Regions from separate parts of the Methylobacterium sp. P1-11 genome, predicted to be linked through region 1. Evidence: predicted binding sites of a transcription regulator. Region 1 holds the regulator's gene; each other region holds the start of a gene.

The links. The regulator LexA, encoded in region 1, represses DNA repair genes until DNA is damaged. The targets are predictions, from matches to a motif close to TGTTCNNNNTGTGTTCNG.
Region 2: the regulator LexA is predicted to act here: its motif matches at 862-879, upstream of CIW48_RS03105 (UvrD-helicase domain-containing protein).
Region 3: the regulator LexA is predicted to act here: its motif matches at 1,310-1,327, upstream of CIW48_RS07415 (PA0069 family radical SAM protein).
Region 4: the regulator LexA is predicted to act here: its motif matches at 937-954, upstream of recA (recombinase RecA).

Annotation. Positions count from the first base shown of each region.
Region 1 covers NZ_NPKS01000003.1:57,953-60,154, reverse strand. The annotation lists gene CIW48_RS04315 (hypothetical protein) at 1-199, shown strand, start outside; gene CIW48_RS04310 (hypothetical protein) at 207-656, opposite strand; gene lexA (transcriptional repressor LexA) at 904-1,629, shown strand; gene CIW48_RS04300 (ComEC/Rec2 family competence protein) at 1,623-2,202, opposite strand, start outside.
Region 2 covers NZ_NPKS01000002.1:198,060-200,261, reverse strand. The annotation lists gene CIW48_RS03105 (UvrD-helicase domain-containing protein) at 1-851, opposite strand, end outside; gene CIW48_RS03100 (SRPBCC family protein) at 1,138-1,551, opposite strand; gene CIW48_RS03095 (hypothetical protein) at 1,753-2,202, opposite strand, start outside.
Region 3 covers NZ_NPKS01000005.1:179,675-181,876, reverse strand. The annotation lists gene CIW48_RS07425 (amino acid permease) at 1-533, opposite strand, end outside; gene CIW48_RS07420 (hypothetical protein) at 668-1,198, opposite strand; gene CIW48_RS07415 (PA0069 family radical SAM protein) at 1,354-2,202, shown strand, end outside.
Region 4 covers NZ_NPKS01000009.1:6,152-8,353, forward strand. The annotation lists gene recA (recombinase RecA) at 1-875, opposite strand, end outside; gene CIW48_RS11080 (PAS domain-containing sensor histidine kinase) at 1,210-2,202, opposite strand, start outside.

The DNA.
Region 1 (2,202 bases):
TCGAGGCTCCGGCTGGAGCCTTCAGGCGAGCGCCGTTCCCGACGGGGTGCGCCTGGAACTCGCCCTCGCCGATCTCGGCGGCGCGCCGGTCACCGCCGCCATCGTGCTCGACCGGGCAGAGGCCCGGGCCTTCGCCCGCGCCCTGCTCGCCGCCGCCGGTGACGCGGCGGAACGGACCTTCCCGAAGCCGGGCGCCTGATGGCCGGTCAGCGCGCGCCGAGGCCCGGATTGCGGCCCGGCAGACGCGGCACCACGGAACCGCGCTTCTCGACCGGCGCATCGCACGCGTAGGCGAACTCGGTCTTCAGAGGATCGAAGACGGACTCGCCGGTGATCCGACAATCCTCGCGCACGGTCTCGTCGAGATAGGCCCGGGCGGCGGTGCGGAAGCGCTTCACCCGGGTCGCGTCCGGCTCCGGATCGATCCGGACCTCGCTCAAATTGCAGCCGGTATATTCGCGCAGGGCGTTGGAGACGATCAGCATCCGGCGCAGTTGCCGATTATCGTAGACCTCGTAGGGCTCCTTGCAGCCGATCGTCACCACCTGTGGGGTGAGCGCCACGTAGTTGCGCGAGATGTAGGAGAACCCGGTGGTGCAGCCGGCCAAGCCGAGGGCAGCGAGGCCGAGGAGCAGAAGCGCTGCGGGTCGTCGCATCCTCGTCATTCCAAGAGGGTCCCTGCCCGCGCCCCGGATCCGCCGCCCTTCCGGCGGGGCAGCGCGATGCATTGAAACGGCTCCGCTTATGCCGTCAATGCGTTTCTCGGCTTCTCCCGCCGGCTGGCCGCGACGCGCCAAGCGTGGCGGTGCCATCTTGCGGAACACTTGCGGAACGTTTAACCTGTTCGTGATTTGTTTCGGAGACCGTCACGTGGCGGTCCGCCAAGCCGCGAGTCCCCCGTCGATGCTCACGCGCAAGCAGCTGGACCTCCTGCGATTCATCCAGAGCCGGATGCAGGAATGTGGTGTCCCGCCGTCCTTCGACGAGATGAAGGACGCCCTCGATCTCAAGTCGAAGTCCGGCATCCACCGGCTGATCACGGCCCTGGAGGAGCGCGGCTTCCTCCGGCGCCTTCCGAATCGGGCGCGCGCCATCGAGGTGATCCGCATTCCCGAGAGCCTCAGCCAGATGGCGCCGTCCTCGGTCCCGGCCGAGCCGCGCCGCTTCACCCCGAGCGTTGTCGAGGGCGGCAAATCCAGGCAGCCACCGGCACCGGCCAGCACGCGGATGATCGACGAGGCCGGCCGCGCCATCTCGATTCCCGTAATGGGCCGGATCGCGGCCGGTACGCCGGTCTCAGCGATTCAGAATCAGAGCCACGCCATCACCCTGTCGCCGGATTTCGTGGCGGGCGGCGAGCACTACGCCCTTGAGGTGCGCGGCGACTCGATGGTCGAGGCCGGCATCCTCGACGGCGACCTCGTGGTGATCCGCAAGCAGGACACCGCCAATACCGGCGACATCATCGTGGCGCTGATCGACGATGAGGAGGCGACGCTCAAGCGCCTGCGCCGCCGCGGCTCCTCGATCGCCCTGGAGGCCGCCAACCCGGCCTACGAGACCCGCGTCCTCGGACCCGACCGGGTCCAGATCCAGGGCCGCCTCGTCAGCCTCGTCCGTCGCTACTGAAGCGGCTCGGTCGGTGCGTCGCCGGGGACCAAGTCCCCGCCTGGCGCATCGGCTTCCGGAGGCGTTGCCGCCCCATCCTCCGGGGCGTGGGCGCCTTCCGACGCAGCGATGATCGGCTGCGGCGGTCCCGGCCCGTGTACCGAACGCGGTTGCCAGGGCACGGCGCGGCCGTCGGCTCGGGTGTAGCGGGCGGTGAAGCCTTCGCCGTCGGCCCGGAGGGCTACCGCTCCGCGGGCGGCCAGAACGCGCCGGTCGATCACCAAGGGGCCCGTGCAGGTCGGCGGCGCCGTAAGGCCGGTGATCAGGATCGCGGCGCGGGCGCAATCTTCCGGGAAGGCCCGCCGGTCCCGCACCAGGGCGACCGCCCTTCCGTCCGGCAGGCGCGCGGTGCATCCGAGCCGGTCGCAGCGGCCGCTGCCCGAACGGACGATCAGCGCCCCGGGCTGCCGTCCGTCGCCATCCGCCTTCAGCCATTGTTCGAGGACGAAGCCGGAGGGGCTGCCGAGGGCCGCGAGACGGCCGTCCGGCCCCCGCACGGCAGCGCCCCCGCCCTGTCGATCGACGTAGAGGTCG
Region 2 (2,202 bases), on a different contig from region 1:
ATCGACTGGTCGTCGTCGCCCACGCAGGCGATGTTCTTGCGGTTCTGCGCCAGCAGGCGCAGCCACAGGTACTGGGCGACGTTGGTGTCCTGGTACTCGTCCACCAGTATGTAGCGGAACCGGTCCTGGTAATTGGCCAGGACGTCCGGGTTCTCCCGCCAGAGCTTGAGGCAGAGCAGCAGGAGATCGCCGAAATCGACGGCGTTCAGCGTTGCGAGCCGGGCCTGATAGGCGGTGTAGAGGGCGCCGCCCTTGCCGAAGGCGAAGGAGGCGGCCTCGCCCGGGGGGACCTGCTCGGGACCGAGGCCGCGGTTCTTCCAGCCGTCGATGGCGTGGGACAGGGCCCGGGCCGGCCAGCGCTTCTCGTCGACGTTCTGGTCGGCGATCACCTGCTTCATCAGCCGGAGCTGGTCGTCGGTGCCGAGAATGGTGAAGTCGGATTTCAGGCCGACCAGCTCTGCGTGGCGGCGCAGGACCTTGGTGCCGATGGCGTGGAAGGTCCCGAGCCAGGGCATGCCCTCGCCGGCCGGGCCGATCAGCGCACCGATCCGGTGCTTCATCTCCCGGGCGGCCTTGTTGGTGAAGGTCACCGCCAGGATGTCGAAGGGGCGCGCCCGGTTGGTGGCGATCAGGTGGGCGATGCGGGTGGTGAGCACCCGTGTCTTGCCGGTGCCGGCGCCGGCCAGCACGAGGACGGGCCCCTCCGTGGTCTCGACGGCGCGGCGCTGCTCGGGGTTCAGCCCGTCGAGGTAGCCGGCGGCGTCGCGGCGGAGCGCGCCCATGGCGCGGGCGGCGATGGAAGAGGCGGGAGCGCCGTCCCCGGCGGGCTGCGCATGCGGGTTATTCTGCATCCCGCATCCCTGGACCAAATCGCGAACGGCGTCGAGGTGGTTCGCGCGCGAAGCGACCGGAGCGTGCGGGATGGGACGGCGGATCGGCCCTGTCCGCGGCCCCTGCGCGGCGCGGCATGTGAAGGGAGTCGCACGCGGCAGCGCCGCCGTTCGAACGGCCGCATCCGTGCCATGTCAGCCGTGCCGGCAGCCGTGGACGCTTCCCGAAAGCGTCCATGCGTCGGCCGTCCGGCAGGTTCGGCGCCGAGGCGAGCGGTCGCCCCCCTTCCTGCACCTGAGGCCGAGCTTAGCCTCTGCCCACATGCTTGCAGAAGTTGTCGAGAATGGCTGCCCATCCGCTACGCTGCTGCTCGATGGGGAACTGGTTCTCGGGATCGAAGGAGACCTTCACGATCGTTCGGTTGCCGGCCGGAGAAAACTCGATCACCGCATGACGGTCACCGAACGCATACTCGATCCGCTCGTTTGGGATGATTTTGGTGTAAGTGCCGTCAAAATCGAAGCCCATGCTGCCGTCCTTGGCCTCCATGCGCGAAGTGAACTTTCCGCCTTCTCGAAGGTCCACGCTTGCAGCCGGGCAATGCCAGTCGTCGGAGGCGAAGTTCCACTGCGTCACATGCTCGGGCGACGTATAGGCTTTCCAGACGACATCGAGAGGTGCGGGAGCCGTTGCTTCCACGATGATCCGTTCCTGCGCCATATCCGGTCCACATCCAGTCAAATGCCGGGCCTTCGAGGGAGCATCTCACATCAGGATGCGTCAGGCAGCAAGCTCTGACCTGGCGTGTGAGGCGAGCGCGGCGTGAGCGGGCGTGGCCACGACAATTGCTCTTGCGCATGGCCGCCTGGAAGAGGCCGGACAAACGCCTCAGGATCTCATCGGGATTTATCGTGCGTTCACTTATAAACTCAGATACGGCTTCGTTTTTGTGACGATCTTATCGACTGGTGATAAATTCTCGCGCCACAAAGCCGCGTCGCGTTGTGCCGTCGTCAGATCTGAAACCAGTTCTTTCATTCTATCGGTCGGAAAAGGCGGGTTTGGGCAAAAATACGGCGTCAGAGGCTTGTTCGCATAGTAGTTGAAAAACAACGCTCTCCGATTTCGCCCTGTGGCGGGCTTGCCTCTGTGGAAATATTTGGATGTATCGCAAAGTATCACACTCCCGAGGGGACCCGTAAAGGATGTGATTTCGAATTTGATCTTATCTTCATTCTGAAGGTCGATCAACTTTTGGTGCCTGAAACCTCGTAGCTTGTCAAAATCGGGGGAGGTGCGCTGTAAATGAAGGATTTCCAGCGGGCCGTCGTTTTCGCCGACATCATTGAGATAGACAGCAACCTTTATCAT
Region 3 (2,202 bases), on a different contig from region 1:
AGGATCGTGATCAGCGCCACGATCAGCACCGCCGGCAGGTTGAACAGCGCGGTTCCGCCGCCGTCGATCGGCGTGCCGGGTGCGTTCGCGAGTTGGGCGGGGATCACGATCCCGACATCCTTCAGGATGCTGGTGACGTAGCCAGACCAGCCCACCGCCACGGTGGCGGCGCCCATGGCGTATTCGAGGATCAGGTCCCACCCGATCAGCCACGCGAAGAACTCGCCCAGCGTTGCGTAGGTGTAGGTGTAGCTCGATCCAGCGACTGGGATCAGCGCGGCCATCTCGGAATAGCACAGGCCGACGAAGGCGCAGGCGATGCCGCCCAGCACGAAGGACAGCATGATTCCCGGCCCGGCATACTGGGCCGCGGCGGTGCCGGTGAGAACGAAGATGCCGGCGCCGATGATGGCGCCAATGCCCATGGCGGTGATCGAGAGGGCGCCCAGCGACTTCGAGAGCTGCTGTTCGCCCTCACCGCTCTCGACGATGTCGTCGAGCGGTTTGCGGCCCATCAGGCCCGACGAATCCATGGCACCATCCTTCAAGGCCGGGGTGGGTCGGCCCGTGTCCACGCCTGCTGAGGTAGCAAAATTCCTGCCGCGCTTGAGGAGTTCTAGAGGCGGATTGACCGACAACAACGCGCGACGGTGAAAGATTCTTCCAGTCAGGCGCGTTCAATCCGCGCAATCAACGGTCTGACCTTGAGGCGCGTCGTCAATACACCCCCGGCGCGCAGGGCTTCGCGCCGTACGACATCTCCGGCCCTGGCCTGTCGGGCGCCGACGACGCGTTCCATGCGCCTGACGAGGCGACTGAGCCAGCTCCCGGCCGGACGGTGCAGGCGGCCGAGCGTCGTCTCAGGCCGCGCAGTTCCGACGAAGCGGTCCAGGGTGCGGATCCAGCCCTCGGCCGGAACGTCCCCGGCTTCCAGGCACAGAACCCAATCCCGCCGGGCCGCGGCAGCGCCGACGGCGTAGGGATTCCCACTCCGGTGCAGCACCAGCGTGGCGCCCGTGGCTTCCGCGACGGCCGCCACGGCCTCACTCGCGCGGCCCGAGACGATCACCGCATCGCCGACGAGGCCGCCGGCCACGCCGGAGACGAGCACGCTCAGCGTGTCGGCCAAGCGATCGATCGCGTCCGGATCGGCCGGGTCGGCCAGATAGGTCACGGCGGAGAGCATGAGCGCGCGCATAGACGATTCTGCGGCGCCGTAAACCGCCCTTCCGCCTCTGGGCGAATGCGCCGCTATTCGGAAAGGCGGCAAAGCTGAGTTTGCCTGGAAAAGAGGCATTCGACCTCAGAGTGTTCGCTATATGTCCTGAGGCGGGCCTGAATGGGAGAATCGTCATGGGACATAGGCGTGACGGGTTCCCATCCCGAACCTTACCGCGACTCGGCGCGAGCGCGGCGCCTCAGGACTCGCGGCGCGGCCGCGGGGCCACGGCCAATCCCACAAGCCGGTATGAGCCGTCCCGACGCGAGGCGTTCCACGACGAGACTTGGATGGCGGACGCTCCGGCGCCGCTGCGCACGCAGGTCACCCCGGAGCGGTCCGCCCGGATCATCGCCCGCAACAGCTCGCCCGACATTCCATTCGACCGATCGATCAATCCCTATCGGGGCTGCGAGCACGGCTGCATCTACTGCTACGCGCGCCCCACCCATGCCTGGCTCGGCCTGTCGCCGGGGCTCGACTTCGAGTCGCGGATCTTCACCAAGCCGGACGCCGCGCGGCTGCTTGCCCGCGAGATCGCCGCGCCGGGCTACCGACCCGAGACGATCGCCCTCGGCACAGCCACGGATCCCTATCAGCCGGTCGAGCGCGAGCACCGGCTCACCCGCGCGGTGCTGGAGGTGCTGCGGGAGGCCCGCCATCCCGTCAGCATCACCACCAAGTCCGACCTCATGCTGCGCGACCTCGATATCCTGACTGAGATGGCGGCGGAGAACCTGGTGCTAGCCGCGGTCTCGTTGCCGACGCTGGATCCGGACCTCGCGCGCCGCCTCGATCCGCGGGCGCCCCGGCCGGAGAAGCGGCTCGCGGCGATGCGGGCACTGAGCGCGGCAGGGGTGCCTGTCATGGTCAACGTCTCGCCGATCATTCCCGGCCTGACCGACCATGAGATCGAGGCGATTCTCGGCCGGGCACGCGAGAACGGCGCAAGCCGTATCGGGCACGCGCTTCTCCGGCTTCCC
Region 4 (2,202 bases), on a different contig from region 1:
ACGCCGAGGTCGATCAACTCGCCGACCTTCGACACGCCCTCGCCGAACATGATGTCGAACTCGACCTGCTTGAACGGCGGCGCGACCTTGTTCTTCACCACCTTGACGCGGACCTGGTTGCCGATCGCCTCGTCGCGATCCTTCAGGGTCGAGATGCGGCGGATGTCGAGGCGCACCGAGGCGTAGAACTTCAGGGCGTTGCCGCCCGTGGTCGTCTCCGGGCTGCCGTACATGACGCCGATCTTCATCCGGATCTGATTGATGAAGATGACCATGCAGTTCGAGCGCGAGATCGAGCCGGTCAGCTTGCGCAGGGCCTGGCTCATCAGGCGGGCCTGAAGGCCGGGCTGGCTCTCGCCCATCTCGCCCTCGATCTCAGCCCGCGGGGTCAGCGCGGCGACCGAATCGACCACCAGCACGTCGATGGCGCCCGAGCGCACCAGCGTGTCGGTGATCTCCAGGGCCTGCTCGCCCGTATCGGGTTGCGAGATCAGCAGGTCGTCGAGGTTCACGCCGAGCTTGCGGGCGTAGACCGGGTCGAGGGCGTGCTCGGCATCCACGAAGGCGCAGACGCCGCCCTTCTTCTGGGCCTCCGCGATGGTGTGGAGCGCCAGCGTCGTCTTGCCGGAGGATTCGGGGCCGTAGATCTCGATCACCCGGCCGCGGGGCAGGCCACCGACGCCGAGGGCGATGTCGAGGCCCAGCGATCCGGTCGAGACCGTCTCGACCTCCTGAACCTTGTCGTTCTTGCCGAGCCGCATGATCGAGCCCTTGCCGAAGGCACGCTCGATCTGAGCCAGGGCGGCATCAATGGCCTTGGACTTGTCCTTGTCCACCGGGGGCATATCGACCACTTTCAATGCGGGCTGGGCCATCTGGCGGGCTCCTTATGAAGGGGTTGGACGCAGTTCACAACGCGCGTCACCACCGCCCCCATGTACCTGTTTTGTTCTCATCCGGCAAGAGCGGGTGGTGCTTTTCGGCTGTGATCGATCCAGGGTTGATGAGCCGGCGACTGCATCTTCGCCGTGAGCGGAGGGATCGGGTCCGGAGACGGGCCGAGATCCTTCCGAGCCACCGCGGCATCGTCATCCCGGCGCCGCGCAGCGGAGCCCAGAACGACCGTGCGGCCGCCTGTCTTGGCTGGAGATTCCGCGCCTGCACGGAAGGCGATGGATCTCCCGCTTGATGCGGAGGCGCGGCCGTGCCTCAATCCGCCATCGTCTTCTTCACGGTCTCGACGAGCTGCTTCAGGCTGAAGGGTTTCGGCAGGAAGTTGAAGGTCTCCCCTTCCGGCAGGTTCTTGCGGAACGCGTCCTCGGCGTAGCCGGAGACGAAGATCACCTTCAGGTCGGGCTGGTGCTTGCGCACCTCCCGCAAGAGGGTCGGGCCGTCCATCTCGGGCATGACCACATCGGAGACCACGAGGTCGATCGTCTGGGCACCCTCGCGGACGATCGCCAGCGCCTCGAGACCCGAGGCCGCCTCCAGGACCGTGTAGCCGCGGGCCGAGAGCGCCCGGCTATTGACTGCCCGCACTGGATCCTCGTCCTCGACGAGCAGGATTGTCCCCTGCCCCGTATGGTCCGCGGCGGGCTTGCGCGGCGCCGGCTTGTCGGCCTTGGCCGAGACCGGCCCACCTTGCGGCGCCAGGGTGTCGCCGCCCTCGCCGGGCTTGGCATCCGGCTTCGGTGAGGCGGCGATCGCCGCGAGCGGCTCCGCCCGCGGGAGGGACGGATCCGCGGTCGGGGCCGGGATCTCCTCCGGCTCGGCGACGGGCACGTGCCGCGGCAGGTAGATGCGGAAGGCGGTCCCCTCTCCGATCTTCGACTGCACGTCGATCGTGCCGCCGGACTGCTTGACGATGCCGAACACCGTCGAGAGGCCGAGGCCCGTGCCCTTGCCGATCTCCTTGGTGGTGAAGAACGGCTCGAAGATCTTCTCCATCAGTTCGGGCGGAATGCCCTGGCCGGTGTCGCGGACCTCGATCAGCACATGGTCGCCCGCCGGCGCCCCGCCACGTCCCTCCGCGTCGACGGCCGTCCCCGGATCGGTGACGTTCTCGGTGCGGATCATCAGCTTGCCGCCCTCCGGCATGGCATCGCGGGCGTTCACTGCCAGATTGACGATCACCTGCTCGAACTGGTTGACGTCGGCCTTCACCGGCCAGACCTCGCGGCCGTGCTTCAGCTCCAGGGCGAC